DNA from 3 places in the Catenuloplanes sp. NPDC051500 genome. Region 2 is predicted to be linked to each of the others. Evidence: predicted binding sites of a transcription regulator. Region 2 holds the regulator's gene; each other region holds the start of a gene.

Region 1 (9,932 bases), on a different contig from region 2:
GTCGCCTGGACCATGGTCGAGCAGCTGGACGAGCCGCGCTCCTGGGGCTGGCAGCAGATCACGCTTGTCGACCCGGCGCACCGTGGCCGCCGGCTCGGTCTCGCCGTCAAGCTCCACAATCACCGTCAGCTGCGTGCCGCCGCCCCGGAGCTGCGCTGGCTGCACACCTGGAACTCGGCCGCCAACACCCACATGAACGCGATCAACGAGTCCCTCGGCTTCCGCCCCTCCGGCACCACAGTCGACTGGCAGACCCGCCTCTGACCGATCGGTCACGCCTTGGTTTCCCCGGCCACGGCGAAACCGGCTCCGGAGCGACGTGCGGAGCGCCAGCGGAGCCCGCCGCGGAGGTTTGCCCGCGGGAGCGACGCTGTTGCCCATTCGCGTCCGGTCGTCTGGGGACCGACGATCGAATGGGCTGGGGCGTGGTGAGTGGTTTCGGTCGGTCGTTGCGGATGCGGAGGGCGACCAGCACGGCCGTCGTCTCGACGGCGGCGGTCCGAGGCGGCTGTGGGTCGAGGCAGCCGCGAACGAGGCAGCCGCGAACGAGGCAGCCGCGAACAAGGCAGCTGCGGCTTGGGCGGGCACAAGGGCCGGCACCGAGGCCGCGGGTTTCGCAGGCGTGCGGGTCAGTCGTGGCACTTCGGCAGGTCTCAGGGTCGGGCATGAACGCAAACCGACACCGGATCCGTATATGTCAGGACACAGCCTGCACTCGCGGCCCGCGTCAGGTGGAGGCCCCGCGGTCAGTGCCCAGGTCCGAGCGCTACGCGCCCGATATTTCGTTATATGAGTGCCTGCCTGTGCGTTCATCTTGACGCCGAAGGGTTAGTAAGGCCTACGTCAAGATCCTTGCGGCTCTGGTGGCCCTTATTTGAGCGCGATAAGGGCCACCAGAGCCGCAAGGATCTTGCATCCCGCCAGATGGACGCGAGATCCCGCGCAACGAACTCATCTCGGCGTGGAGCGTCCGAGTTGCCGTTGCCCTGGCGCGGCGGCACGCGAGAGCCAAGATCGGCTTACTCTTCGGCGAGCTCTTGGCTTCGGTGCCGGTCCTTGCAACCACCCAGGCCAAGATCAACCGGCCTTCCCGGCCACATCGCTCCCTCGGTGCAGGCCCTTGCGACCGCCCAGGCCGCAGCCGCCCAGGCCGCAGCCGCCCAGGCCGCAGCCGCCCAGGCCGCAGCCGCCCAGACCGGCCGCCCTGACCGCAGCCGCCCTGACCGGCCGCCGCTTAGACGATGGCCGTGCTGCCCCCGCGTGCCGCGAGACCGCCGGCCAGCCGGAACAAACCGCCACACCCCCGGCCTCGATGCCAGCCTTCGATCGCCGGGCCCCAGACCGCCGCACGCGAATGGGCAACAGAGTCGGGAGCATGCGGGCCGGACCCGCGCGGGAGCGGGAAGATGTTGCAGGTCGGGGATTTCCGGTCTTGATCCTCAGGTCGGGTGCCGGGTCGCCGATGAGCCCCCTATTGCCGGAAACGGGGGGTGTCGTCGTGCGGGGCGGTCTGGGCGCTGTGCTGGTTCTTGTGCTGTCGATGGTCTTCTGCCCTTCCGCGGCGCACGCCGTGCCGCTGTCCGAGGTGGCGCTCGCGAAGAAGAAGCCTGTCTCCTACCGGGTGTTCGCCACCCGGGAAGGGCTGGTCGGCGGCGTGACCGCGAACGGGCACGTCATCGTGGAGCGGGACCACTTCGTGGCGCTGCCGTCGCGGCTCGGGCTGGCCACGGCCGGGACCGGGGATCGCACGGTACGAGTCTGCGCGGACAACGGTCGCTGCGCGTATGCGCCGGTCTGGGACGTGGGGCCGTGGAACACCACCGACGATTACTGGAACACGCCGCGTCAGACCTGGCAGGGTTTGCAGCGTGGGAAGCCTGCGGCGCAGGCGGCCTACGAGGCGGAGTACAACGGCGGGCGGGATGAGTTCGACCGTGATGTGCTCAATCCGGCCGGCATCGACCTGGCGGACGGCACGTTCTGGGACGGGTTGCGGCTGACCGGCAACTCCTGGGTCAGCGTGGACTTCCTGTGGACCGGCGGCGTCACGCGGGGCTCGGTGCTCACCGGCGACGGCCCGGTGCGGCTGCGCGCGGGCGCGACAAGTGCGGCGGCCGAGATCGGGTTGGCGGGCAATGCGGCCGAGCTGCCGATCCAGTGTCAGAAGCGCGGGCAGACGGTGGCCGGCGCGGTGCGGACCACGAATCTGTGGGATCGGGTGGCGCCGGGGACCTACGTGTCGCACGCCTACGTCTCGGTGCCGCCCGGGGTGCGCCTCTCTGCCTGCTGACCGCGGGTCATCCGGGCGGCCCAGGGGCGCAGCGGCGCCTCCAGGTAGCGGCCGGCGGTGAGGCCGGCCCGCCGCTCGAAGAAGTTGCGTGAGCCGTAGGTCCTGGTCAGCGCGTATGACCAGCCGCAGGCCAGCCAGTACGCGGGAAAGAACAGCGGGCCGAGCCCGGCGTACTGCGCGACGTGCCGTGTCTCGTGTTCCAGCAGTGCGGCCCGGTCCGGGTGCAGCAGCCACTCCGGCGGGCGCCGGGTCAGGATCACGCTGCCGATCGTGAAGGTGCGGCCCAGCGCCGGACGCCGGCAGTCGCCCGCGATCAGTACGCCGCCCGGCCCGCGGCGGATGCGTGCGCGGGCGAGCACGGCGATCGCCAGCCCTACCGCGGTGGTGCCGTTGATCGCCGTCAAGCCGGTGCGCGTCAGGTGTCTCGCCCGCATCAGACAAGTGTGACGCTTACTTACAGTAATGGATACGTATCTCTGCGGAGTTTTACCTCTTTCGTGCCTATTCCTTCATGCGGCACGACGCATTCGCAGTTCGGTGAGACCCTCAATGGTGGGGTGCGGCACTCGTACGCCGGTGTCCTGGAAACCTAGTCTTTCGTAGGCGCGGACCGCGCGGTCGTTGCCGTTCACCACCTCAAGCATCAGGTCCGGCCGGCGCTCCTCCCGCGACCATTGCGCCACCGCCTCGACCAACGCCCCCACCAGGCCCGTTCCCCGTAGGCGGGGTGTCACGTAGACCGCGAAGATCAGGGTCACCCGGCGGTCCGCGGCGAACACGGCGCCCCCCGCGTGACCGACGAACCGTCCATCCTCGACTGCCGCGAACTGCACTGTCGATCCGGACCGGATGTTGTACGCGATCTGCGCGCGGAAATCCTCGTGCGGTCGTGCCGCGGCCTCTGCCACCGTTTCCAGGAATGCGAGCGGAGAATCGGCAAGCATTTCCAGTCGGAGTGCCCGCATTCGCGCGGCGTCCGGGACTCGCACGCGCGTGATGGTGTGGGGCGTGGGGTGGCGTACCGGGGCAATGGTGCTGGTCATGTTGCTCTGCCTACCCGGAAGCGGGTGATCGGGCAACCTGTATCGACGAGAACGGCCCGTCCGGGTTCGTTCCTGTGTGGGCTGGGCAGCGATCACCATCAGTAGCCGACCACGGTCCATGGTGTCCGTTTTAGGGTAGTGCACGCTCGGTGTTGCTCGTGTAGCGTGCGGTTCGGCCGCAGTGTTTCGAGGACCAAGAGGGGCCCGGATCGGCGGCCCCGGATGAGCAGTTGCTTAAGCCGGGGGGTTGGCGCAACCAGCACCATAGAAGTGAGGAAGTGCACCGTGGCACAGGGCACCGTCAAGTGGTTCAACAGCGAAAAGGGCTACGGTTTCATCGCGGTTGACGGGGGGCAGGACGTCTTCGTCCACTTCTCCGCGATCGAGATGGACGGCTACAAGGCGTTGGACGACGGGCAGCGCGTGGAGTTCGAGATCGCGCAGGGTCAGAAGGGTCCGCAGGCGGAGAAGGTGCGGGTCATCGCCTGATTCACCGGCGGCGGTCCAGGGCCGGGCCGACCCCCATCCATCTCCCATTCGGGGCGTCGCTCCTCACGTCGGTGAGGCGGCGCCCTACTCACGTGTGGACCCCTGTCGTGGTGACCTCTACATGTTGATGTACTTCAACGTCTTATTACGGCTTTGCTAATGCGAACCATGAGCCGCTAGCTGCATCAGGCAGCTTTTTCCGAGGAGCGCCACCGGTGGGTTACCCGCCTATCGAGCAGCCTTATTACTACCAACCTCAGTTCGATCCCAACGACCCGCTCGTCACCCCGCCGGACGGCGGAGTCGCCGGCTGGGTCTCGCGGATCAGTGCGACGTTCAAACGTAGCTGGCGAAGCGTCATTTCGATCATCTTTGTCGCGCAGATCCTGCCCGCCCTGGTGCTTCTCCTGGTGATCGGCGGGATTGTGGCCGCGGTCGTCATCGCCGATCCCGATGTGGTGACCCGGACGCTCGGCTTCGACCCGTCCGATCCGTCCGCGGAGCCCGACCCCGCCCGGCTGATCTCTATCGGAATCGTCGCCGTGGCCGCCGGGCTTGTCATCGGTGTGGTCGCCGCCTGGTTCCAGTCCGTCACCTGGGCCGCGGCCACCTGGGCGATCGTCCGGGAGGCGGCGACCGGGCAGCGGGTCCGGCTCGGCGAGGCGCTCGGGTACGGCGTCCGGCGCAGCCTCGCGCTCTGGGGCTGGACGCTCCTCGGCGGGCTGCTCTACCTCCTCGGCCTGCTCGCCTGCTTCCTGCCCGGCCTCTACGTGCTCCTCGGGCTGATGATGCTCACCCCGATCGTGCTCTTCGAGCGGCAGGGCATCGGCGCCTCGTTCCGGGCGCTACACCGCAACCTGCTGGTGATCGGCGTCCGTGCCGTGATCATCTGGGGCGTGGCGCAGGCCGTCGGCAGCATGGTCGGCGTGGTGGTGCAGATCCCGTTCGCCGCGCTGATGAGCGCACCGGACCCGGTCTACCTGGTCGTCTACTCGCTGGCGATCGTCCCGGTCGAGCTTGTGGTCCTGCTGCCGCTCTCCGCGTTCCAGATCATCGGCACCCTGCTCATCTACGCGGAGCAGCGGGCCCAGGCGGCGCCGCTGAGCACTGCACAACTCGCGGCGGAACTGGGTTGAACGAGGTTCTCCCCACGCTTGCCGGAGCATGACCCGTGCTTGCACTCGCATGGGTAGAGTGCTAAAAAAGGTTCTGGCACTCGCTGATGGCGAGTGCCAACAGGTCGGGACGGTGGGGTCACGTCCGAGGGGGTCGCCGGAGGGTGGCCAACAAGGGCGGGGCCGGTCGTCGCGGGCTTATCCGGCCCGGCCGACGGACGACGTCATCGACGTCGTCCGAAGGTGCGTCAGCAGGCGGCATGCCGGTGGGAATCGTCCGGGTGCCGTGAGCGTCCAGGAGGACAACGCCGTATGGCCAAGATTATCGCTTTCGACGAGGAGGCGCGCCGCGGACTCGAGCGGGGCATGAACACCCTCGCCGACGCCGTAAAGGTGACGCTGGGCCCGAAGGGCCGCAACGTCGTGCTCGAGAAGAAGTGGGGTGCCCCCACCATCACCAACGATGGTGTGAGCATCGCCAAGGAGATCGAGCTCGAGGACCCCTACGAGAAGATCGGCGCTGAGCTGGTCAAGGAGGTCGCGAAGAAGACGGACGACGTTGCCGGTGACGGCACGACGACCGCGACCGTCCTGGCCCAGGCGCTGGTCCGTGAGGGCCTCCGCAACGTCGCCGCCGGCGCCAACCCGCTTGGTCTCAAGCGGGGCATCGAGGCTGCCGTGGCGAGTGTCTCCGAGGCCCTGAGCCAGCTGGCGAAGGACGTCGAGACCAAGGAGCAGATCGCCTCCACCGCCTCCATCTCCGCTGGTGACAGCACCGTCGGCGAGATCATCGCCGAGGCGATGGACAAGGTCGGCAAGGAAGGCGTCATCACCGTCGAGGAGAGCAACACCTTCGGCCTCGAGCTCGAGCTCACCGAGGGCATGCGCTTCGACAAGGGCTACATCTCGCCCTACTTCTGGACCGACGCGGAGCGTATGGAGGCCGTCCTCGACGACCCGTACATCCTCATCGCGAACAGCAAGATCTCGTCGGTCAAGGACGTTCTCCCGATCCTGGAGAAGGTCATGCAGTCGGGCAAGCCGCTGCTGATCATCGCCGAGGACGTGGAGGGCGAGGCCCTGGCCACCCTGATCGTCAACAAGGTGCGCGGCACCTTCAAGTCTGTCGCCGTCAAGGCGCCGGGCTTCGGTGACCGCCGCAAGGCCATGCTGACCGACATCGCGATCCTGACCGGCGGTCAGGGCATCAGCGAGGAGCTCGGCCTCAAGCTGGAGGGCGTCACGCTCGACCAGCTCGGCCGCGCCCGCAAGGTCCAGGTCACCAAGGACGAGACCACAATCGTCGACGGTGCCGGCGACGCCGACCAGATCAACGGCCGGGTCGCCCAGATCCGCGCCGAGATCGAGAAGTCGGACTCCGACTACGACCGTGAGAAGCTGCAGGAGCGCCTGGCCAAGCTGGCCGGCGGCGTTGCGGTCATCAAGGTCGGCGCGGCCACCGAGGTCGAGCTCAAGGAGCGCAAGCACCGCATCGAGGACGCCGTTCGCAACGCGAAGGCGGCCGTCGAGGAGGGCATCGTGCCCGGCGGTGGCGTCGCCCTGGTGCAGGCAGGCAAGACCGCGTTCGACAAGCTGGACCTCGTCGGCGACGAGGCCACCGGTGCGAACATCGTGAAGGTCGCGCTCGACGCCCCGCTGCGCCAGATCGCCGTGAACGCCGGCCTCGAGGGCGGCGTCGTGGTGGAGAAGGTGCGCAACCTGGAGGCCGGCTTCGGTCTCAATGCCGCCACCGGTGAGTACGTCGACCTGCTCAAGGCCGGCATCATCGACCCGGCGAAGGTCACCCGCTCGGCGCTGCAGAACGCGGCCTCGATCGCGGCCCTGTTCCTCACCACGGAGGCCGTGGTGGCGGACAAGCCGGAGAAGAACCCGGCCCCGGCCGGCGCCCCCGACGGCGGAGGCATGGACTTCTAAGTTCAACCCTGTTTCACCGAAGCGGGCGGGTCGCGACAGCGGCCCGCCCGCTTGGCTGTGTCCCGTCGTCCACAAACGTCTATCTTGCGGAAAATGTCCGTTTCGCGTGACAGTCTGGGTGCTCGGGGCCGGATTCCGCGACCTCTGCGGGCCGGCCCGAATCACGAGCCGACCCGTAGAGGACCGCCATGCGCACCGACGACACGGAACCGACAGACGACGCCCTGGAGCAGGACACCGGCCGGGCCTACGCCTCCGCGGCGGCCCGCCGCGCCCGCCGCCCGAAGCAGCAGATCGCGATCGGTGCGGTCGGCGTGCTCGCGGTCCTGGGGGTAGGGGTGGCCATCGTCGCCTCACAGACGCACAAGCCCACCGCGGAGACGGCCCCGGACGTGGTCGCGCTGCCGCCGCCGAGCTCCCCTGCCTCCGCCGCCCCCTCGTCCTCCGTGGCCCCGGCGTCGTCCGCGGCGGCGTCGTCCGCTGCCGTGTCGTCCGCTGTGGTGTCGCCGTCCGGTGCGGCTCCGGCGGCGACGTCAGCGGAGCCCACCGGCGGTGCCAAGGCCTCCGCCCAGGCCGCCGGACCGCCCCGGCCGGCCAGGACGCTTCGCGCGGTGCCGCAGAACAGCACGGTCAAGGACTCGGACGTCGACGTGGACGAGACGTTCTCCGACGACAAGCGCAAGCGCCTGAAGGTGGCCGCCGCCCGCGCCGACCTCACCGGTTACCGGGAACTGTCCTGGATCACCGAGGACCGCGAGCGGGTCGGCGACGTCGAGTGCACGAACAGGATCCGGCTCAGCCCCGACCTGCCGGCCCGCGAACGGCCCACGCTGCTTCTCTGCTGGCGGATCAGCGCCACCCGGAGCGTCTACACCGTCGCGGTGGACATGGACGGGAAGCCGGTGCGGAAGGAGAGCGTGGCCGCGGTGGAGGCCCGCTGGAACGAGCTGGGCTGAGCGGGGACAAGAAGAAGCCGCCCGGGGCGTGAAGCCCCGGGCGGCTTTGTGGATCGTCAGACCCTCAGGCCGATCAGTACGGCGACACCGTGAAGGTGGAGCCGCTGGTGATCAGCGACTTGGTGATGCCGGCGACAGGTGTGATCGCACCGGTGTTCACCACCGTCACCGTGTAGGTGCCCTCCGGCACCGGCGTACCGGTGGCGGCCGGCGTGGCCGCGTTGGTGAGACTGTCCGCCAGGTTCAGCGTGCAGAGCAGCTCCAGGTTGCTGATCACCAGAACGTTCGTGCACTCCTGGATCTGCGGGTTCGTCTTCACACCGCCGTTGGTGGTCGGGTCGTAGGCCGTCGCGGTGCCGGAGCCGCCGCGGACCAGGTAGACGTGCGAGTTCGCGCTGTTGGAGTTCACCGAGGTGAACGGCGCGAGGTCCTCGAAGCCGGCGCCCAGGACGTCGAGCGTCACGGACGTGTTCGAGGGCGCGGTGTTCGGCGTGACTGTGATGCCGAACGTGTAGCTGAACGCCGCCGACTTCGTCTTCGACCCGGCGCCGGTCTTGACGACCAGCGCGAGGCTGGTGCCCGCCGCGTGCGGCGAGGTGAGGCCGGTGAAGGTGGTGCTGTCGGTCACCGAGATGTTGGTGATCGGGCTGCCGCCGATTGTCGCGGTAAGACCGGCCGTGAAGCCCGCGCCGGTGACCGTGATCTCGCTACCACCCTGCGCCGGGCCGCTGGCCGGCGAGATGGTGCTGACGGTCAGCACCGCGCCGACCCGGTAGACCGAGGTGCCGACGAGCGTGCTGCTACCGGTCTTGCCGGTGTAGACACACACGTTGTACGGAGTCGTGTTCGCGCTGGTGTCGTGCACCACGGTGGTCGGCACCGTGAGGGCCAGCTTGGTGTTCGAGATCCGGACCGGGTCCGGGCTGACCGCGGCGAAGTTGCTGCCGGTGGTGGTGTACTTCGCGGGGCACGCGGTCTTCGACAGCGTGGCGCCCGGCGTGGTCACGCCCAGCAGGAAGTTGCTCGTGGAGCTGGCCGTGATCGTGGTGGACGTCGCCGTGGACCCGGAGTCGGGGCTCAGCGAAACGGCCGGCACCGTCGGCGTGTAGGTGTCGCTGCTGGTGCCGACCAGGAGGCTTCCGACGTTGGTGCCGTCGTAGACGCAGAGGTTGTAGACGTTCGGCGCCAGCACCCCGGTCGGAACCGAGAGCGTGGCCACGTCGTCGGTGGTGGTCGTGGTCGCGACCAGGTCACCGTCCGGGGTGCCGTAGGTCGAGGGGCAGGTCAGCGAGGCCGAGAAGACGAACGACGGCGTGCCGGTGGCGTAGAGGCCTGTCGACGTACCGGTGATCGTGTTACCGCCCGCGTTCTTGCCGGAGGTGGCGCTCAGCGTGACCTGCGGGTACTTGGGCGAGTACTGGGACGCGCCGCCGGTGCCGATCAGGAGGCTGGTCCCGACCGTGGTGCCGTTGTAGAGGCACACGTTGTAGACGGAGGGCGCCACAGCGGTGGCCGGCACGACGACTGTGACCTGATCGGCCGAGTTCTTGGTCGTGCTTGTGGGAACGATGTTGCCGCTCGTCGTGTAGGTCTGCGGGCACGCGGCGGTGGCGAGGATCGCTCCGACCGTGGTGCCGGTGCCGACCAGGCCGGTCGCGTTGAGCGTGATCGAGTTGCCGCCGCCGGCCGGGCCGGTGAGCGGGCTGAGGGTCGCCGCGACGTAGGTGCGGTAGGACCCGGACGCGGTGGACGCGTTACCGATGATGGGAGACGTGGTGGTCGGGGTGCCGCTGGAGGCGCCGTAGATGCAGACCCGGTACGTGGCGGGCACGGTGCCCAGCGGGTCCGGCGGGGTGACGGTCAGCTCGTTTGCCGAGACCCGGACGACTGTCGGTGCCTTGATGTTCGTGGCCGACGTGGCGCCGAGGGTGGCCGGGCAGGCGGCCACGGTGGTGAACCGCACCTCGATCTGGGACGCCAGGGCGAAGTCGGTGGCGAGGCCGGTGCCGGTGACTGTGATGGCGGGGCCGCCGACGATCGGGCCGGTGGTGGGCGCGATGGTGACGTTCACGTTCGCGGCGAACGCGGGTGGTGCGGCGGCGAA
Region 2 (9,932 bases):
CTCGCGCTCCCCGGCCGCCAGGACGAACTGGTCTTCCGCGTCGCCGCCGCGAACCCGCGCACGATCGTCGTGGTCAACTCCGGCTCACCGGTGCTGATGCCCTGGGCCGACGAGGTACCGGCCATCCTGCTCACCTGGTTCCCCGGGCAGGAGGCAGGCGCCGCGCTCGCCGACGTGCTGCTCGGGCACGCCGAACCCGGCGGCCGCCTGCCCACCACCTGGCCCCGCCGCGCCGAGGACTGCCCGGTGCTCTCCACCACGCCCGTCGACGGGGTGCTGTCCTACGACGAGGGCGTGTTCATCGGCTACCGGGCGTGGCAGCGCGGCACTGTGGCGCCGCTCTTCCCGTTCGGGCACGGCCTGGGCTACACCACCTGGTCGTATGAGTCGATGGAACTCCACCCCGAGCCGGACCACGTCGGCAGCGTCGTGGTCACGCTTCGCAACACCGGCACCCGCCCCGGCCGCGAGATCGTCCAGATCTACGCCGGCGCCGTGGTCGGCACCACCGTCGACCGCCCGGAACGCTGGCTCGCCGGTTTCGCCCCCGCCTCCGCCGCCCCCGGGGAGACCGTGTCCGTCCGCATCCCGCTGCCCGAACGCGCATTCCAGATCTGGGACGACGGCTGGCAGGCCGTCCCCGGCACCTACCGCATCGAGGCTGCCCGCTCCGTCGACGACCGCCCGCTGAGCGCCGAACTGAGCATCTGACAATGTCCTCATGATCAAACATGCCACCGCGAGCGTGTTCCTTTTCGGCCTCGTCGACGGCGGGTGGCGGATCGGCCTGATCCAACACCCGCGCTTCGGCCGCTGGATGCTCCCCGGCGGCCACGTCGAACCGGACGAGAACCCGGCCGAGGCCGCGCTACGCGAGGTGCGCGAGGAGGCCGGCCTGGAGGCGACGCTGGTGCTGCCCTTCTCAGGCATCGTCCCGGACTACCCCGCCGCCGTCCGTGTCCCGATCCCACTGTGGATCACCGAGCAGCAGGTCCCGGCCGAGTCCCGCCTGCCGTCCGCCCACATCCACGTCGACCACCTCTACCTGGCCGTCACCCGATCGGCCACGCCGACCACAGACCCAGAACTCCCCTTCCACTGGTACGCCGCCGGCGACTTGCCGTCCCTGACGATGTTCGACGACACCCGCAACGGCGCCTACGCTCTGTTTGCGATCATCGACACGCTCGTGCCACCGAGACGGTAGGTCCGCTATCGGCGGGTCTTGCGAAGTTCAGTCGCAAGCAACGCGAGATCCTCGGCCGCTCGCCCCAGCTCGGGAGCGGACAGGTAGAGGTGGGAGTCCACGTCTGCGATCGGCCCGGACCAGGCGCGGGTGAAGCCGGCCCGTTCCAAGGCGCGCCAGGACGCCGTGTTCTCCACGAACGGGGCCGCGCAGACCGCGGCGAGGGTCGGATGGTCGGCGAAGGTGCGCTGGGCGCAGCTCCGGATCGCGGCGGAGGCAAGACCGCGCCCGGTCAGGGACGGGTCTCCGATCAGGTAGTCCAGGCCTGCGGCGGGGGACGGGAGCGCACCGGTGGCGGCGAGGGCCTCGGCCCACTCCGGGTGGTCGTCGATCAGGTAGCGCTGGATGAGGCCGGCCGCCCGGCCGCCCGCCGAGATCATGAAGACCTCGGTGGGCTCGCGGCCGGCGATCCGGCCGGCATAGCGAGCGCGGACCGCCTGGGGCTCGGTGGGCGCCTCCCACCAGCGGGTGACGTGTGGTTCGGCGAACCAGCGCACCACCGTGTCCAGGTCCTCCGTGGCGAGCGGCCGCAGCGTCACCTCGGGCGCCTCATCACGGCCGGGACCGTGCACGGTCACCAGCGGCCGAGGCGGGTGGAGAGGACGGACAGCGCCGCCACTCCCGCGGTCGACGTTCTCAAAACCTGATCACCGAGCCGCACGGTACGCCCGCCGGCCTCGACGAACGCGTCCAACTCCGCCGGTGCGATCCCACCCTCGGGCCCCACCACAAGCAGGATCTCTCCCGCAGACGGCAGCGGCACCGTGCTGAGCCGCTCCGTCGCCTCCTCGTGAAGCACGAACGCGGCGGCTCCACCCCGCAGACGCTCGGCCACCCGCCCGGTGTTCAGCGCGCCGGGTGCGACCTCCGGCAGCCAGGCGCGGCGGGCCTGCTTGGCCGCCTCCCGGGCGGTGGACGCCCACTTGTCCCGGGCACGGCCGGCCCGCTCACCCTTCCACACCGTGACCGAGCGTGAGGCCGACCAGGGAATGATCTCGTCCACCCCGACCTCGGTCATCGCCTGCACGGCCAGCTCGCCCCGGTCTCCCTTGGGCAGCCCCTGCACGACGACCAGACGCGGGTCGGCGCTCTCCTCGTACCCCCGCGACCTAATCTTGATCTTGAGGTTGCCCTTCCCCGGTGCAACGACGACGGCGATCGCCGTCCCACCTCGCCCGTCCGCCAGGATCAGCTCCTCGCCCGCGCCAAGCCGCTGCACATTCGCCGCATGGTGCCCCTCAGCCCCATCCAGGACCCACTCATCAACCGCGGGAAGCGACTCGACCAGAAACAACGGCAACGACATCAGAGACCCACTAGCCCATCGTGAACACTCGAAGCCCACCCGCTCCGCTCTTAGTCTGCAGTTTCTCCGGACCCGTCGCTTGCGTGACCACGTCGTGAGGCGCGGACGACCGAAGAAAGTCGTTCTCCGTCAGACACGCTCTTCGTCTGCCTGAGAACGACTTTCTTCGGCCGTGGCGTCGAGCCCGGAGGAGCGAAGCGACGACCAATCAGTTATGCCCGTTGAAGGCGTCGCGCATGCGGGAGAAGAAGCCGCCCTGCTTGGACAGTTCGGCGATGTCCTCGCCGCGGGTCTTCGCGAAGTCGCGGAGCATCCGCTCCTGCTCGGACGTGAGCTTGGTGGGGGTGCGCACGTCGAGGTGGACGAAGAGATCGCCGCGGCCCTGGCCACGGAGTCTCGGGACGCCCTTGCCGCGGATCCGCATCGTCGCGCCCGGCTGGGTGCCGGCGCGGACGTCGATCGCCTCTTCGCTGTCGAGCGTCTTGATGGTCAGGCGGGTGCCCATCGCGGCCGAGGTCATCGGCACTGTGACGCGGCAGTGCAGGTCGTCGCCGCGACGTGAGTAGACGTCGTGGGGTCGTTCGTGGATCTCGACGTAGAGGTCGCCCGCGGTGCCGCCACCGGGGCCGACCTCACCCTGCTGGGCGAGGCGGATGCGCATGCCGTCCTCGACGCCGGCCGGGATCTTCACGGTGAGTGACCGGCGGGTACGCACCCGGCCTTCACCGGCGCAGGTCGGGCACGGGCTCGGGATGACCGTGCCGTGGCCCTGGCAGACCGTGCAGGGGCGCGAGGAGACGACCTGGCCGAGGAACGTGCGCTGCACGGACTGCACCTCGCCCCGGCCCTGGCAGGTCTCGCAGGTGGCGAGGTGGGTGCCGGCCGCGGTGCCCGCTCCGGAGCAGGTGGTGCAGATGACCGCGGTGTCGACTGTGATGGGCGCCTCGACGCCGAACGCGGTCTCCTGCAGGTCGAGCTCGAGGCGGAGGATCGCGTCGGCGCCCGGGCGGGTGCGCGGACGGGGGCCACGGGTCGCACCCGCGGCCTGGCCGAAGAACGCGTCCATGATGTCCTGGAACCCGACGAACGGGCCGGCGCCGCCGGGACCGCCCGGACCGCCGCCACCGCCGCCCGGGGCCAGCGGATCGCCGCCGAGGTCCACCATCTGACGCTTCTTGTCGTCCGAGAGAACCTCGTACGCCGCGTTGATGTCCTTGAACTTCTCGTGCGCCTCGGGATCCGGATTCACGTCCGGGTGGTATTGGCGGGCCAGCTTGCGATAGGCCCGCTTGATGTCGTCGTCGGTCGCGTCCCGGCTTACGCCGAGGATCCCGTAGTAGTCCCTGGCCACTGCGTTGGTGTCCCCATGTCTGTCTGGATCAGGAATGCCGGCCGTTAATTCTGTGCCAGCAGTTCACTCACGTAGCGTGCCACGGCTCGCACCGTCGCGATGTTGCCGGGGTAGTCCATCCGGGTCGGGCCGAGCACGCCCAACCCACCCACGATCGTGCTGTGCGGTCCGTAACCGGTGCTGACCACCGCCGCGGACCGGAGATTGTCGATCTTCGTCTCATCACCGATCATGACCCGCGTGGCGGCCGGCTCGACCTCCCCGAACAGCTTGAGCAGGATCAGATCCTCCTCAAGCGCCTCCAGGATGGGCCGGAGCGAACCATGGAAGTCCAGGATGCCACCCCGGGTCAGGTTAGCGGTGCCCGCCAGGACAACCCGCTCCTCGCGCCGCTCGACAAGTGTCTCAAGCAACACGGACGAGAGCACTGCCATCGTGGTCCGCTGTTCCGGCCGGATCTCGTCGAGAAGCGCCTCGACGAGCGTCGGCGTGTCCACCAGACGCTTGCCGCAGAGCTTTTCGTTTATCCGGGTACGCAGGTCGAGCACCTCGTCGGCGGGGGTCGGCTCAGGCAGCTCCACCAGGCGTTGTTCCACCCGGCCGGTGTCCGCGATCATGACCAGCATCAGCCGGGTGCTGGAGATGGAGACCAGCTCCAGGTGACGCACGGAGGACCGGGCCAGGCTCGGATATTGCACGACCGCGACCTGACGGGTGAGTTGAGCAAGAAGCCGGACAGTGCGATGCACCACATCGTCGAGATCGACGGCGCCGACCAGGAACCGCTCGATCGCGCGCCGCTCGGCTGGACTCAGCGGTTTGACCCGGGAGAGCCGGTCGACGAAGAGGCGGTAGCCGCGGTCGGTGGGGACGCGGCCGGCGCTTGTGTGCGGTTGCCGGATGTAACCCTCCTCCTCCAGGACCGCCATATCGTTACGCACGGTGGCCGGGGAGACGCCGAGATTGTGCCGCTCGACAAGTGCCTTGCTGCCGACCGGCTCCTGCGTGGCGACGTAGTCCTCGACTATCGCACGCAGGACGGCGAGCTTGCGATCATCCAACGCCATCGCCAACCTACCTTCCCGCCGGTCAGAGGTTCCTCTCGCCGATGCTGGCACTCGACTGTAGCGAGTGCCAGTCTACGACGCACGTCCGGCAGAAGCGATGATCACTTTGCACCACATATGCGATATTTCTGATATATGCTTTTATGGCGGAACGGCGGTGGCGGCCTTTGATCGCCCCCTCTACCGTGACGGGCATGACCGAACCGCCTCGTCCGCCTGGTGAGGGCACCCCGGGCTCCAACGACCCGTCGTACAGCACCCCGCCGTCGTACGACAACATGCCTCCGTCCAGCGGCGCAGGCGCTTACCCGCCCCCGTCCAGCGGCGCCGGCGCCTATCCGCCGCCCACAAGCGGCGCGGGCGCCTATCCCCCTCCGTCCAGCGGCGCCGGCGCCTACCCGCCGCCCAGCAGTGGCGCGGGCGCCTACCCGCCGCCCGGTGGAAACCCCAACGCCTATCCCCCGCCCGGCGGCGACCCGAACGCCTACCCGCCGGCCGGCGGCTACGGTCCCCCGCCCGGTGGCGGCTACCAGCAGCCGTACGGCCAGCCCGGCTACCCCGGCGCCAAGGGCAACTACGTCAACGACGAGAAGACCTGGGTGATCCTGTCGCACGTCGGCGGCATCTTCATCGGCTTCCTCGCTCCGTTGATCATCATGCTGGTCAAGGGCAACGAGTCGCAGACCGTCCGCGCCCACGCGGTCGAGGCGCTGAACTTCCAGATCACCTGGGGCGTCGCGATGCTTGTCGCCGTGGTCCTCTCGGTCTGCACGCTCGGCATTCTGTCGTTCCTGCCGTTCGTCGTCTGGATCGTGGTCCTGATCTTCGGCATCATGGCGACGATCAAGGTCAATGACGGCGAGTGGTACACCTACCCGGTGACGTACCGCATCGTGAAGTAAGCACGCTGCCGCAGGGGTGGTCCGTCAGAGCAACTCGCGGATCACCCCGTCGGCAAGCAGCCGCCCGTCTCGAGTCAATACGATCCGGCCCTCGCCGTAGGCGTCCTGGTCGAGAAGGCCGCGGACCAGCGCGCTCTTCGCTCCGGCGCGCCCAGCCTCGTCAAGCGCCGCGAGCGGCAGCCCTGATGCGAGCCGGACCCGGAGCATCACGTCCTCCATGTGCCGGTCGGCGTCGGTGAGCAGCTCCCGGGCCAGCGCGGGTGTCTCGCCGGCGGCCAGGCGCTTCGCGTACGCGGAGGGGTGTTTGACGTTCCACCAGCGGACGCCGCCGACGTGGCTGTGCGCGCCCGGCCCCAGACCCCACCAGTCGCCGCCGGTCCAGTAGAGCAGGTTGTGCCGGCAGCGGGCCTCGGGCGTGGTGGCCCAGTTGCTGACCTCGTACCAGCTGAATCCGGCGGCGGTCAGCGCGCGGTCGGCGGCCAGGTAACGGTCCGCGGCCACGTCGTCGTCCGGGTAGGGCAGCTCGCCGCGGCGCATACGGGCGGCCAGCCGGGTGCCGTCCTCGACGATCAGCGCGTAGGCGCTGACGTGGTCCACCCCGGCCGCGATCACCGCGTCGAGCGAGCGGGCGAAGTCCTCCGCGGTCTCTCCCGGCGTGCCGTAGATCAGATCGAGGTTGACGTGCTCGAAGCCGGCCTCCCGGGCCTCGATCGCGGCAGCCGGCGCGCGACCGGCGGAGTGCTGCCGTTCGAGGATGCGCAGCACGCCCGGCGCGGTGGACTGCATGCCGAGCGAGATCCGGGTGAATCCGGCCCGGCGGAGCGTCCTCAGGTACGCCGGATCGACGGATTCCGGGTTGGCCTCGGTGGTCACCTCGGCGTCCGGCGCGAGTCCCCAGGTGTCGTCGATCGCGGCCAGGATCCGCGCGAGGTCGTCGGCCGGCAGCAGCGTCGGCGTCCCTCCCCCCACGAACACCGTGTCCACTTTTTTCGGTTTTTTCGTCATAACGCGTGATGCGAGGCGCAGCTCGGCCAGCACGGTCTCCGCGTACTCGTCCCGGCTCGCACCCCCACCCAGCTCCGTTGCGGTGTACGTGTTGAAGTCGCAGTACCCGCACCGGCTCGCACAGAACGGGACGTGCAGATAGACGCCGAAACCGCGTCGCCCCGACGCCTCGAGCGCAAAGGGGGGCAACGCGCCGTCACGTGGTACGGCCTCGCCGTCGGGAAGTTCGCCTGGCACTCGTCTAGTGTGCCCGCATGACGTCCGCGCTCCTGCGGGTGGAGGCCGGCGACGGGGTGGCAACCCTCACGCTGGACAGCCCGCGCAATCGCAACGCCCTGTCCACGTCGTTGATCAGCGAGTTGTCCGAGGCGTTCGCCTCGGCCGTGGCAGACCCCGCCGTCCGGGTGATCGTGCTCTCCCACACCGGCCCGGTCTTCTGCGCCGGCGCCGACCTGAAGGAGACCGCGGCCGCGTTCGACGGCGACGGCACACTGCCGGTGGTGCCCCTGGCCGACCTGCTCGCCTCGCTCTGGGAGTCGCCGAAGCCGATCGTGGCCCGGGTCGGCGGCGCCGCACGCGCCGGCGGCATCGGCCTGATCGCGGCCGCGGACATCGTGGTCTGCGCGTCGACTGCGACGTTCGCGTTCAGCGAGGTCCGCCTGGGCGTGGTCCCGGCGGTCATCTCGGTGCCGGTGCGCCGGCGGATCTCCGCGCGCGCGGCCGCCGAGCTGTTCCTAACCGGTGACGTGTTCGACGCGGCCCGCGCGGCGGAGATCGGCCTGGTCACCCGCGTGGTCGACGAGACCGCGCTCGACGAGAGCGTCGCCGGCTACTGCGAGTCGATGCTCAAGGGCGCGCCGGCCGCGCTCGGCGGGGCCCGTGCGCTGCTTCAGGACGCGACAGTGCGGGACGAGTTGGCCCGGATGGCGGACGCCTCCGACCACTACTTCCGGTCCGCCGAGGGCCGGGAGGGAATCCTGGCTCACCGCGAGAAACGACCACCGCACTGGATTCCCACTTCTCGCCAGTAAAGTGGGACCCCTACACAACGGGGGTGACGGTTGCGTATACAGGGAGTGACTGCTGCGGTCGCGACGATGGCACTTGCCGGGACGCTCGGCCTGCTGGCCGCCCGGCACGACTGGGGCGAGACACTCCCCAAGGTTCCGCTCGTGCTGTCCCGCGCCTGCGTGGTCACCGCGGACGGCCAGGTCAACCTGAGCGCGCAACAGATGGCGAACGCGGCAACCATCGCCGCGGTCGGCATCCGCCAGAAGATGCCGGAGTACGCGGTCACTGTCGCGCTCGCCACCGCGCTGCAGGAGTCGAAGCTGGAGAACCTGGCCGGCGGCGACCGCGACTCGATCGGCCTCTTCCAGCAGCGGCCAAGCATGAACTGGGGCACGCCCGAGGAGATCCGCGACCCCCGCTACGCGTCCGGGAAGTTCTACGAGGCGCTCCGCAAGGTCTCCGGCTGGGAGGACATGCGGGTCACCGATGCGGCCCAACTGGTCCAGCGCAGCGCGTTCCCGGAGGCGTACCAGAAGTGGGCGCCGGAGTCCGAGGTGCTGGCCAGGGCGCTGTTCGGCGAGGCGACCGGCGCGGTTTCCTGCACGGTCACCGGCGAGCCCGAGCTCCGGGGCAGCGCGGCCGCGTCAGTCCTCGCGGAGGGACTTCACGCGGACTGGGGAAAATCCGCCGCCTCGGACACCGCCGGCCTCACCCTCGACGTCAGCGACGACCGCGACGGCTGGCGCTACGCACACTGGCTCGTCTCGCACGCCAGCCAGCTCGGCGTGAAACGCGTCCTCTTCGGCGGCCTGGAGTGGGACGCGGAGCGCGGCGACTGGTCACCGATCGCGGGCGTTCCGGCAGCGGGAACCGGCCGCGTCGTGGCCGAGGTGTTCAGCTGACGCGCATTCCCGTTCAATACCTACAACGTGTGGGAATTGGACGCGGAAAAGCCCGGCCGCACCAGCGGCCGGGCTTTGAGGTTCCGGTGTCTCAGTAGCGGGAGACGCTGCGACGGCCCCAGAAGCCGGTGACCAGCGCGACGCCGATCGCGGCGAGCACGACCTGGGTGAGCAGCTCACGCCAGTCGAAACCGGCGGTCTCCGCGTAGCCCAGGCCACGGGCGATAGCGGTGCCGAGCAGGGCCGCGCCGACACCGATGACGAGCGTCAGCCACAGCGGGATGTTCTGGCGACCCGGCACGACCAGGCGGCCGAGCGCGCCGATGATCAGGCCGACGATGAGAGCGGTGAGGATGCCGACGATGGTCATTGAAGAGCCTCCAGATATCCGGGGTGGTGCTTGTATCCGTCGTTGTGTGATCGATGGATTCCCGGACTTCGGAGAAACCAAACCGCCTATCGCATGAAGTATTTTTGGGCGTCCTCGAGAGCGCGGTCCATCGTCCCGAACGCCATTGCCGGTGGCGAGGTGATCGGGAACCAGGTCAGCTCCGCGGCCTCGGCCGGATCGAGCGTGATGACCGCGTCCGGCGGCAGCGTGGCGAGGTAGATGCAGTCGAGCACCGGAAGCGTCTCGTCCTGGTAGTCGTACGAGCCGACATACATGCCGACCAGCGCGCCGAGCGTGACGTCGACGCCGAGCTCCTCGCGTGCCTCCCGGACCGCCGACTCGGACGGGTGCTCCCAGCCGTCGCAGAAACCGCCAGGCAGTTCCCACAGCCCGGCCTTGGGCTCACGGGCCCGCAGCAGCGCCAGGAAGCGGGTCCCGTCCTCGGACAGGATGATCAACCCGGAGGTCGGGCGCGCGTTCACGTACACGTGGTAGCCGCAGGCCGCGCAGACGGTCGGCGGTGCGGCGGGCAGAGCCACGCCGCACCGCGAGCAGTGCACCGTCACTTCTTCGGGGCCTTGCCGCCCGCCTCGCCGCCGTCGGAGGTGTTCAGCGCCGCGATGAAGGCCTCCTGGGGCACCTCGACCCGGCCCACCATCTTCATCCGCTTCTTGCCTTCCTTCTGCTTCTCAAGCAGCTTCCGCTTCCGGGAGATGTCACCGCCGTAGCACTTGGCGAGCACGTCCTTACG
Region 3 (9,932 bases), on a different contig from region 2:
GGCGAAGATCGCGTCGGCGGCCTCGGTGAATGCGGCCGGCGCGACCTCGACCTGCATGCCGCGGCGGCCGCCGGACACGAAGACGGTCTCCTGCCCTTCGGCGGACGCGTCGACCACGATTGGGAGGCGGGAGCGCTGGCCGAAGGGGGAGATGCCGCCGGTGACGTAGCCGGTGGCGCGTTCGGCGGCGGCGGGATCGGCCATCGCGGCACGCTTACCGCCGAGCGCGGCGGCGAGCGCCTTCAGGTCGAGTGAGGCGGAGACCGGCACCACGCCCACGGCCAGCTGCCCGTCCACGGTGGCGACAAGCGTCTTGAAGAGCCGGGTCGGTGCCACGCCGAGCGCGGCGGCGGCCGCCTCGCCGTAGGACGTGGCTTTCGGGTCGACCTCGTACGTGTGCGCGGTGAACGCGATCTTCTGCCGGGTGAGCAGCGTCGTCGCGGGTGTGCCGCCGCCAGCCTTCTTCGCCACGGGAGCGAGACTAGCGCCAGGGCTCACTCGATGCCGAACTGTTTGCACGCGTCCGCGTAGACCTCGGTGCACAGCTCGTCGCGGGTGACGAAGCCGTCGTCCACCACGGTCTTCACGTCTGCCTGAAAGATCGCCTGCGGGGGCAGCAGTACGGACGGCACCTTGCGCTGGGTCTGCGGGTCGACGACCGAGCCGGTGACGTCCTTGCGTTCGCCCTTGGCCAGCGAGATCGCCAGCTCGGCGGCCGCGCTCGCCTCCGTCTTGATCGCCTTGTAGACGGTCATGCACTGGTCGCCGGCGAGGATGTTCTGCAGGCCTGTCACGTCCGCGTCCTGGCCGGTGACCGGCACCTTGCCGTTGAGCTTGTTCTTCTTCAGGACCGTGATCACCGCGTTGCCGATGCCGTCGTTCGCCGCGAGCACGCCGCCGATCTTGGGGCTCTGGGTGAGCATCTGCTCGAAGAGCGTTCCCGCCTGCACGCTGTCCCAGTCCGGCACGGCCTGGTCCGGGCCCTTGACGTAGGTGCCGTTCGCGTAGAGCGGGTTCAGCACCGATTCGTAGCCCTCTTTGAACAGCGTGGCGTTGTTGTCGGTGGGGGAGCCGTGCAGCTCCGCGACGATCGGCTTCTGCGCCTTCAGCTTGGTCAGGCAGGTCGCCAGTCCGTCGCCCTGCAGCTTGCCGACCTGGGTGTTGTCGAAGCTGACGTAGTACTCCGCGCTCCCGCCGAGCGTCAGCCGGTCGTAGTCGATCGTGGCCACGCCCTCCGCTTTCGCCTTGTCCAGGACGGCCTTGCCGGTGCCGGAGTCCAGGTTGGCGATCATGAGAACCGTGGCGCCGTTTGTGATCTGCTGATCGGCGATGGCCTGGAACGCGGACTTGTCGCCCTGCGCGTTCTGGATGTCGAACTGGATGCCCGCCTTCTGGAACGCGCTCTCCAGGAACTTCCGGTCCGCGGTCTCCCAGCGGTCGGAGGTGGCGCTGTCCGGCAGGATCACGCCGATCTTCGGCACGGGGGCATCGCCTGCGTCGTCACCTCCGCAGGCCGTGAGCGAACCGGCCGTGAGCACGGCGGCGGTGAGCGTGGCGAGACCGCGGCGCATACGGGGGCCCTTTCCTCTGCGGTGGAACACATCCACTATGCCCGGCCCGAGACCCCTATCGGGGCAGATCAGGACAAGTTCCCCGGGGGTACGGGTCGGCAGAGCAATGTCACGGGCGCGCCGGCCACCCGGGTGAGCACCAGCGACAGGCCCTCCGGCCCGCTCAACCGCAGATCCTTGCGGAGTTGCTGGACGTCGAGCGCGGAGCCCCGCTTGAGGATCTCCACCCGGCCCACCGCACGGCGGCGCATCTCCGCGCGCAGCCGCTTCAGCGAGAACGGCATGGTGTCGAGCACCTCCAGGCACCTGCCGAAACCGGTAGGCGCCGGGGCGTCGGCGTAGACGTAGGCGATCTCGGGGTCGGCGAGCACACCGCCGACCCGGTCCGCGAACGCGGCCACCAGGTGCGCGCGCACCACCGCGCCGTCCGGGTCGTAGACGTACCGCCGGACGCCGCCGACCCGCGCGGGGACGTCCGCGTCGCCGGTCAGTGCGGTGGTGCCCGGCAGCGCGGTGGTTCCGGGGGTGCCCGGCAGCACAGTGGCCCGGCGCGGCACTCCGGCCAGCGGCCCGCACCAGAACGCGGCCTCCACCACGTCGCCGCCCACGCTCACCCACTCCGCCTCCGCGCCGGCCGGGATCAGCGCGTGGTCGATTCCGGGCGCGAGCTTGAGCACGGTACGCGGCACCCGCGTGGCCAGCCCGGCCACGAAGTCCCACGGCGGCGAGAACGACGCCGGGTCGAAGACGCGCCTGCCGGTCTTCGAGGCGCGCCGGGCCGGGTCGCAGAAGACCGCGTCCACGTCGCTCAGGTCCGCCTCGGTGGCGTCCCCGGTGGTCACGGTGATCAGATGGTCGAGCTTCAGTGCCGCCACGTTCGCCCTGGTCAGTGCGGCGGTGTGCGGGTCGGCCTCCACGGCGTGCACCCGGATGCCCTTCCTCGCCGCCGCGATCGCGTCCGCGCCGAGCCCGCAGCCGAGGTCGGCCAGCACGCGCACGCCCGCGTCGTGCAGCCGTGCCGCCCGGCGCGCGGCCACTGTCGCGCGGGTGGCCTGCTCCAGCCCGGCCCGGGTGAAGAACATGACCTCCGCGTCCGCGCCGAACTTCAGGACCGCCTTCCGGCGCAGCTCGACCTGGGTGAGTGCGGCCGAGGCCAGGTCCGGTGGGAATCCGGCGCGGCGCAGCCCGGCGGCCGCGGCCAGCAGGTCACCGCCGTCCGCCGCCGCGGCCGCGGTCAGCGCGGCCTCTCCCTCGGGGGTGCGCAACAGGTCCGGCTCCACGCCCCCATCCTCCGGCCGCCGGAAGGGGCCGCGGCGCGCGGGGTGTTGGCACTCTCCTTGACGGAGTGCTAGCCGCCGGAATAACCTTCCGTTAGCACTCGCCATGGGCGGGTGCCAGCTTCCGGACCTGGTCCGGGGGCAACCCGCCTCTTCTGGAGGCAACGCCTGGCGGTCCGGCACCCGCGACGACGGCCCGCAAGGTGGCATGAGGCAGATTGACTCCGGCCGGTGCGCGCCCGCGTGCGCGCGGCCGGTAACGACACAAGTACCCCAGGAGGGTATGCCCGTGACTACCGCGACCAAGGTTGCGATCAAGCCGCTCGAGGACCGCATCCTCGTCCAGGCCAACGAGGCCGAGACCACCACTGCGTCCGGCATCGTGATCCCCGACACCGCCAAGGAGAAGCCGCAGGAGGGGACCGTCGTCGCCGTCGGCCCCGGCCGCGTCGACGACAGTGGCAACCGCATCCCGGTTGACGTGAGCGTCGGTGACACCGTCATCTACTCGAAGTACGGCGGCACCGAGGTCAAGTACGCCGGCGCCGAGTACCTCGTGCTCTCCGCGCGCGACGTGCTCGCCGTCATCGAGAAGTGATCTAGAAGTACCAGGTTTTTTCGCGGCCAGCCCCGGGTCCCGTTCGCGGGCGCCGGGGCTGACTGCGGTTATAGACGGTTCCACAGCGGCTTCGCGCCCGTCGGCGTGACCGCAGTTTCCACGTCCGTGAAGGGACAACAATGGCGAAGATCCTGAGCTTCTCGGATGACGCCCGCCACCTGCTCGAACACGGTGTCAACGCGCTCGCGGACACCGTGAAGGTCACGCTCGGGCCGCGCGGACGCAACGTCGTGCTGGACAAGAAGTTCGGCGCTCCGACGATCACCAACGACGGCGTCACCATCGCCAAGGAGATCGAGCTCACCAACCCGTACGAGAACCTCGGCGCGCAGCTCGTCAAGGAGGTGGCGACCAAGACCAACGACGTCGCCGGTGACGGGACCACCACCGCGACAGTGCTGGCTCAGGCGCTGGTCCGCGAGGGCATCCGCAACCTGACGGCCGGCGCCAACCCGGCCGGCATCAAGCGCGGTCTGGACGCGGGCGTCAAGGCCGTCTCCGACGCGCTGATCGCGAAGGCCGTCGAGGTCGCGGACCACAAGGCGATCGCGCACGTCGCGACCGTGTCCGCGCAGGACGCCACGATCGGCGAGCTGATCGCCGAGGCGATGGACCGGGTCGGCCGCGACGGTGTCATCACCATCGAGGAAGGCTCCACGCTCGCCACCGAGCTGGACATCACCGAGGGCCTGCAGTTCGACAAGGGCTTCGTCTCGCCGAACTTCGTGACCGACGCCGAGTCGCAGGAAGTGGTGCTCGAGGACCCGTACATCCTCATCACCACCTCGAAGATCTCCACCGTCGAGGAGATCCTGCCGGTCCTGGAGAAGGTCCTGCAGGACAGCAAGCCGCTGCTGATCATCGCGGAGGACGTCGAGGGCCAGGCGCTCGCGACGCTCGTCGTCAACGCGCTCCGGAAGACCTTCAAGGTCGCCGCGGTGAAGGCGCCTGGCTTCGGCGACCGCCGTAAGGCCATGCTGCAGGACATCGCGGTCTCCACAGGTGCGGAGCTGATCGCCCCCGAGCTCGGCTACAAGCTCGACCAGACCACGATCTCCCAGCTCGGCACCGCGCGCCGCGTGGTCGTCGACAAGGAGAACACCACGATCGTCGACGGCGGCGGCAACTCCGCCGAGGTCGCCGACCGGGTCTCCCAGATCAAGAAGGAGATCGAGGCCACCGACTCCGACTGGGACCGCGAGAAGCTCGCCGAGCGCCTCGCGAAGCTGTCCGGCGGCATCGCGGTGATCAAGGCCGGCGGCGCGACCGAGGTCGAGATGAAGGAGCGCAAGCACCGCATCGAGGACGCGATCGCTGCCACCAAGGCCGCGGTCGAGGAGGGCACCGTCCCCGGCGGCGGCGCCGCGCTGGCCCAGATCGCCACCGTGCTCGACGGCGACCTCGGCTTCACCGGCGACGAGGCCACCGGCATCAAGATCCTCCGCAAGGCGCTCGACGAGCCGCTGCGCTGGATCGCGCAGAACGCCGGCCACGACGGCTACGTGGTGGTCAACAAGGTCCGCGCCTCCGAGTGGGGCACCGGCCTGAACGCGGCCACCGACGAGTACGTCGACCTGGCCGCGGCCGGCATCATCGACCCGGTCAAGGTGACCCGCAGCGCGGTCGCCAACGCCGTCTCGATCGCCGGCCTCCTCCTCACGACCGAGACCCTGGTCGTCGAGAAGCCGGTCGAGGCCGAGCCCGCCGCCGCCGGCGGTGGACACGGCCACGGCCACGGCCACCAGCACGGCCCGGGCTTCTGACCCGTCGTTACGAAACGCCCCGGAGTCTCCACGGCTCCGGGGCTTTTTCGTATCACCGCATCAAGGTGTCGATCGTCTTCTTCAATACGGAGATCCGGTTGCCGCGACGCCGCCGGTCGAGATGGACCCACTGCTTGCCCTCCGCGGCGATTCCCTCCAGGACGTGCAGGGTGTTCGTCAGCCCGGTCGAGTCCAGCGACACCATGTCCGCGACGCGCGAGTCGGGGCGGATCTCCGGCGAGAGCAGGTCGGCCTCGGTCACCTCCACGTCGATGGGCTCGCCGTTCAGCAGTGTTAGCCGGAAGGTGGGCCGGGCGCGGTTCGCCTCCGTGACATGTACCGAGGCGACCGCTTCGTAGCGGTAGTTCGTGCGGTTCCGGCTCTCGATGTCGGCCGTGATGAAGTCAAGATCTGCGGCCATCTGCCGAACCCCGTCCTCGGTTAGCAGGAACACCAGGATCCGGTAGCGCGAGTACCGCCATGGGCCGTTCCGGAGCCTCGCGCGCTGGGCGGGCTTGCCTGCGCCGGCGATGAACGCGCTGGCGATGACGTGCCGCGGCGCCAGGTTGTAGTGCTGCATCGCCCGGTTCATAAGGATGCGGCGGTCGCAGTCCAGCCACGTCGCCATCTCCCGGTCGGTGGGCCGTCGCGCGAGTTTGGCGGCCCATCGGGCAAAAGCCTCTTCATCTGTACGAAGGCGTGCCGCGGCCTCGTCCAAGTCTGCCGCGTACCGGCGCTGCTCGATCTTGATCTTCAGCCAGCCGCCGCCGGCGATCCGAGCGGTGATCAGCATGATCAAGACGACGGCGGAGGTCTCTATCGGAGCGTGGCCGAAGGCGGCCGGAACGACCCACACGGTGCTACCGGCGAGGACGGCCGCGCTCACTATCACCAGCGCACGCTTGGCCAGCGGCATCCTGAGCTGCTCGCGATAAGCCAGCAACGTGCCGTGGTGCCACCGGGCACGTGCGTCGGAGATGCGATGACGGATCAGCCAGGCGATCTCCTCCGCCCGCACCGGTGAGTCCCGGAACGACGTGACGATCTGGTCGCGGATGGTGCGGTGCACACCCGACATCTGCGTGATCCACTCGTCCTTGTCGACGTCCCGGGGCCGGTACCGGTGCACGTAACGCCAGAAGAGCCGGTCGACGGCATCGGCAAAACCGCTTTCCGGCGTCGCCTGCGTGGGCTGCATGTATACCTGATGCTCAACATCCTTGGCCCGCAGCCGTTCGGAGCGAAAGCGCCACTCCACGCCGTCGCGGGCCATCAGAACGATGCTCGCCGCGCCCATGAGCGCGGCGAGCATCGCCGTGACGCTGCCGGACAGCACCACGAGCAAGCCGAGACAAGCGGTGGCGGCGAGGAACGCGACGCTAGCGGCCCATGCGATGGCCCAGTCCTGAGCCGTGGTGGATTCGGGCACTGGAGTCGCTGCCCGAGGGCGCCGAGGACGGGGCTGAAAATAGATCCACACGCGGTTGCTGCGGTCGCCTGCGGTCTGATCCTCCCGCGCCTGGGCCAGCGCCCGTTGCCACATCGCGTCCTGGATGTTGTCCTTGAGGAACAGTTCGAGGTGACGCAGGATCGCTTTGCGCTGGGTGTCCGGCAGTTCGTCGAACGCCTTCACGGCGGTCTGCGGATCATCCTTCGGCGTGTCCATCGCGGTAAGGAAACGCTCGATGACCCGGAGTCCCTCGACCCACTCGTCGTCGGCGTGCAGCCGTGGCCAGTCCAGTGCGCGTTGCAGCCGCGTCTCATCCTCGTCCGTGAGCTGGCTCAGGGTCCGGCCGCTCAGCATCGCGAGCACCCAGTAGAACCGGACTCGGCTGGTGCGGTGACCGGCGGCCATCGCCTCCTCGATCACCTCCTGGGCCTTCGACGGCACACCACCCGCGAGATAGCTCAAGCCGATCTCGAATCGTTCCGCGGGCGATGCGCCTGGCGGAACGTTGTAGGTGTTGTTCTCCGTGTGCACGATGTCGCCCAGCACCACGCCGGCCTGCACATCGACGGGCCCGTCAGCGCTGTTGCTGTTGGCGCCGAGGAAGCTCATGACAGCGCCTGCACGAGCGCTATGACCGCTGCCACGCCGGCGGCGAGGTCGGCCAGATCGATGACCAGGCCGCGCAACCGCTTCAGTGCGACCAGCGCAGTGCCACGGTTCTCGGCGGCGATGGTGAGCTCCGCCTCCGCGGCCTTGTAGGTCTCCTCGTCCAGCCGGTCGTCCGCCCGTGCCCGCTGCAACTGGACGCGAAGCGCATCGAGCCGGTCGGGCAGGCTGTCCGGCCCGCTGGCGCCGAACGACTGGTGGACATCGCCGTGGATGATGCCGGCCTGCACGCCGACGTGCGCGTTCCCCCTGGCGATGTTCTGGTTCGATCCCAGCATCGGCGTGCTCCTCGGGCTGTCGGTGCGTGGTTTCCGGCTGTTGCCTCCGGTCAGGCCGAGGCCGAGGCCGTCGGCGAGCGCGATCGCGAACGCCGCAGCGTTCGCCGCCGCGCGTGGCTGCCAGCGCTGCCCGTCCGTGTTCTGCTTGGTACCGTCCGCCCGGTCGCTGATGCCGCGCACCACGATGCCGGGCAGCGCGCTGTTGAGTGCCGCGGCGTGTACGACCCCGGCACCCTCCATCTCGATCGCCAGCGCGTCGTTGTAGTGGTCGCGGACCCAGCGGGCGTGTGCCGAGGTCGCCGAGTCCTGCACGACCTCGCCGGCAGCGATCGGCGCGAAGCGCACGGTGGGCACGTCCGCGCCGCGTGGGAGGTTGCGCGTCCACTCGCCGGTCCGCTCCAGGCGTTGAGCGACCTGCTCGGCCGCGTGCGGGATGTCCCAGGCGCGCGGGCGGGCCTTCATGCCGTCGTCCTCGCTGGTACCGCCGTGGTAGGCGTACACCCGGGTGGCCACCACCACGTCACCGAGTTTGACGCTGGGATAGAGCCCGCCCGCCACGCCGACGAACAGAACGGCGGACGGCGCGAACAGGGAGATCGCCCGCTCGGTGAGTACGGCGGCGGACTGGTTGCCCTTGCCGACGAGACAGAGCACGGCCCGGCCGCCGCTGGGGAGCCGGCCGATCTCGAACAGCGTGCCTGCATCGTGTGCTTGCGTCTCGATGTCGGTCAGGTGATGGCGAACCGCCTGGTACTCGAGGTTCAACGCGGTGAGGATCACGATCGGGGTGGCGCTCATTCGTCATTTCCCTTCGTGAGGGCGGGGTCGGGGGTGCGGACCATCGGTGGGTGGAGAACCTTGCGGGGGCCCGCGCGGAAGAGGCGGGCGGGGCGGCCGGTGTCGGTCTTGCGGGTGGGGCCGTCGGCGATGATGAAGCCGTCGGTGCGCTGGACCTTGCGGTAGAAGTTCCGAGGGTCGAGGCGGGTGCCCCAGACGGCCTCGTAGACCTCCTGCAGCTCGGAGATCGTGAAGGTGTCGGCACAGAAGGCGGTGGCGAGCGCGGAGTGCTCGAGCTTGGTGCGGGCGCGCTCGACGCCGTCCGTGACGATGCGGTGATGGTCGAACGCGAGCGGGAGATCGCCGGTGAGCACCGCGTTTGCGTCGCGCCAGCCGGCGTCGGCGGCGTCGGTGCCGGCGATCGGATCGGGCAGGCGCGGGGCGATCGCCAGATAGGCCACCGAGACCACCCGGCCGCGGGGGTCGCGCCCGGGTTCGCCGTAGACGCCGAGCTGCTCCAGGTGGAGTGCCTCGTCGTCGAGGCCGGCCTCCTCGGACAGCTCGCGGCGGGCGGCGGCCTCGATGTCCTCGCCGAGGTATCGAAGGAAGCCGCCGGGCAGGGCGAGTGCGCCACGGTACGGCTCGACGCCGCGCTCGATCAGCAAGATCTGCAGGCCGGTCCCGCGCAGCGTGAGGATCACCAGGTCGACGGTCAGCATGACCGCCGGTGGCTCCCAATCATCCGTCGTCATGGATGCAGGCTAGCTTATTGTCACTCTGACAGTAAGTTGTTTTCGCAGGATGGGGCCCAACTCTCGACTTTGAGCGCAACAAGGCTGGACGGGCGCCGTTCCGTTCTTGAGCCGTAATGGTTTGCGCCGTGGCCGCCGCCGGGGCGCGAGGGAGACTTGGGGGCGTGGCGATGACGACTGAGGTGCCAGTGCCGGTGACGCGCGCTGCCGGGACCGCACGGTGGGGTGCGCTGGCCGGGGTGGCGGCGGCCGCGGCCGGGCTTGGTGTGGCGGAGTTGGCGGCCGTGTTGATCGGGCCGCGGTCCGCGCCTGTGGTGGCGGTCGGCGGGGTGGTTGTCGACCACGTGCCGGCCGGCGTGAAGGACGCGGCGATCGCGGTGTTCGGCGTGCACGACAAGACCGCGCTGATCGTGGGGACCGTGGTGCTGCTGGCGCTGGCGGCCGCCGGGATCGGGGCGCTTGCGGTGCGGTCGCTCGCCTATGCCGTGGGTGGGGTGGCGCTGTTCGGGGTGATCGGGGTGGCGGCCGCGCTGACCCGCGAGGGGGCAGACGCGTCGTGGGCGCTTCCGTCGCTGGTGGCGGTGGTGGCCGCACTGGCGGCGGGCTGGTTCCTGCTGCGCCTGGTCCCCGGCCCCACGCCGACCGGTTCCGCCCCGGCCCGCTCCCCACGGACCGGTTCCGCGACGACCGACTCCACGCCGCATGACTCCACGCCGACCGACTCCACGCCGACTGACTCCACGCCGACCGCCTCCGCCACGACCGGCGCGGCCACGGCT

What was found. The regulator HrcA, encoded in region 2, represses chaperone genes, less so after heat shock. The targets are predictions, from matches to a motif close to GGTTNGCACNCTCNNNNNGAGNGTGCNAACC.
Region 1: a site for HrcA is predicted at 5,030-5,060, ahead of groL (chaperonin GroEL). Genes of this name have one in related genera too.
Region 3: a site for HrcA is predicted at 2,895-2,925, ahead of groES (co-chaperone GroES). Genes of this name have one in related genera too.

Annotation. Positions count from the first base shown of each region.
Region 1 covers NZ_JBITDX010000005.1:81,264-91,195, forward strand. Annotated here, with positions in the region: gene ACIA8K_RS12035 (GNAT family N-acetyltransferase) at 1-264, shown strand, start outside; gene ACIA8K_RS12040 (hypothetical protein) at 1,499-2,290, shown strand; gene ACIA8K_RS12045 (hypothetical protein) at 2,248-2,724, opposite strand; gene ACIA8K_RS12050 (GNAT family N-acetyltransferase) at 2,800-3,333, opposite strand; gene ACIA8K_RS12055 (cold-shock protein) at 3,619-3,822, shown strand; gene ACIA8K_RS12060 (hypothetical protein) at 4,038-4,958, shown strand; gene groL (chaperonin GroEL) at 5,250-6,872, shown strand; gene ACIA8K_RS12070 (hypothetical protein) at 7,061-7,828, shown strand; gene ACIA8K_RS12075 (IPT/TIG domain-containing protein) at 7,902-9,932, opposite strand, start outside.
Region 2 covers NZ_JBITDX010000021.1:80,772-90,703, forward strand. Annotated here, with positions in the region: gene ACIA8K_RS32440 (beta-glucosidase) at 1-711, shown strand, start outside; gene ACIA8K_RS32445 (NUDIX hydrolase) at 722-1,207, shown strand; gene ACIA8K_RS32450 (GNAT family N-acetyltransferase) at 1,213-1,785, opposite strand; gene ACIA8K_RS32455 (16S rRNA (uracil(1498)-N(3))-methyltransferase) at 1,821-2,552, opposite strand; gene dnaJ (molecular chaperone DnaJ) at 2,761-3,903, opposite strand; gene hrcA (heat-inducible transcriptional repressor HrcA) at 3,948-4,970, opposite strand; gene ACIA8K_RS32470 (DUF4870 domain-containing protein) at 5,165-5,872, shown strand; gene hemW (radical SAM family heme chaperone HemW) at 5,897-7,114, opposite strand; gene ACIA8K_RS32480 (enoyl-CoA hydratase-related protein) at 7,132-7,908, shown strand; gene ACIA8K_RS32485 (hypothetical protein) at 7,975-8,790, shown strand; gene ACIA8K_RS32490 (GlsB/YeaQ/YmgE family stress response membrane protein) at 8,882-9,160, opposite strand; gene ACIA8K_RS32495 (NUDIX domain-containing protein) at 9,247-9,720, opposite strand; gene lepA (translation elongation factor 4) at 9,744-9,932, opposite strand, start outside.
Region 3 covers NZ_JBITDX010000015.1:870-10,801, forward strand. Annotated here, with positions in the region: gene ybaK (Cys-tRNA(Pro) deacylase) at 1-471, opposite strand, end outside; gene ACIA8K_RS26890 (sugar ABC transporter substrate-binding protein) at 495-1,571, opposite strand; gene ACIA8K_RS26895 (methyltransferase domain-containing protein) at 1,640-2,851, opposite strand; gene groES (co-chaperone GroES) at 3,132-3,446, shown strand; gene groL (chaperonin GroEL) at 3,587-5,230, shown strand; gene ACIA8K_RS26910 (hypothetical protein) at 5,283-7,289, opposite strand; gene ACIA8K_RS26915 (5'-methylthioadenosine/S-adenosylhomocysteine nucleosidase) at 7,286-8,422, opposite strand; gene ACIA8K_RS26920 (NUDIX hydrolase) at 8,419-9,153, opposite strand; gene ACIA8K_RS26925 (molybdopterin-dependent oxidoreductase) at 9,324-9,932, shown strand, end outside.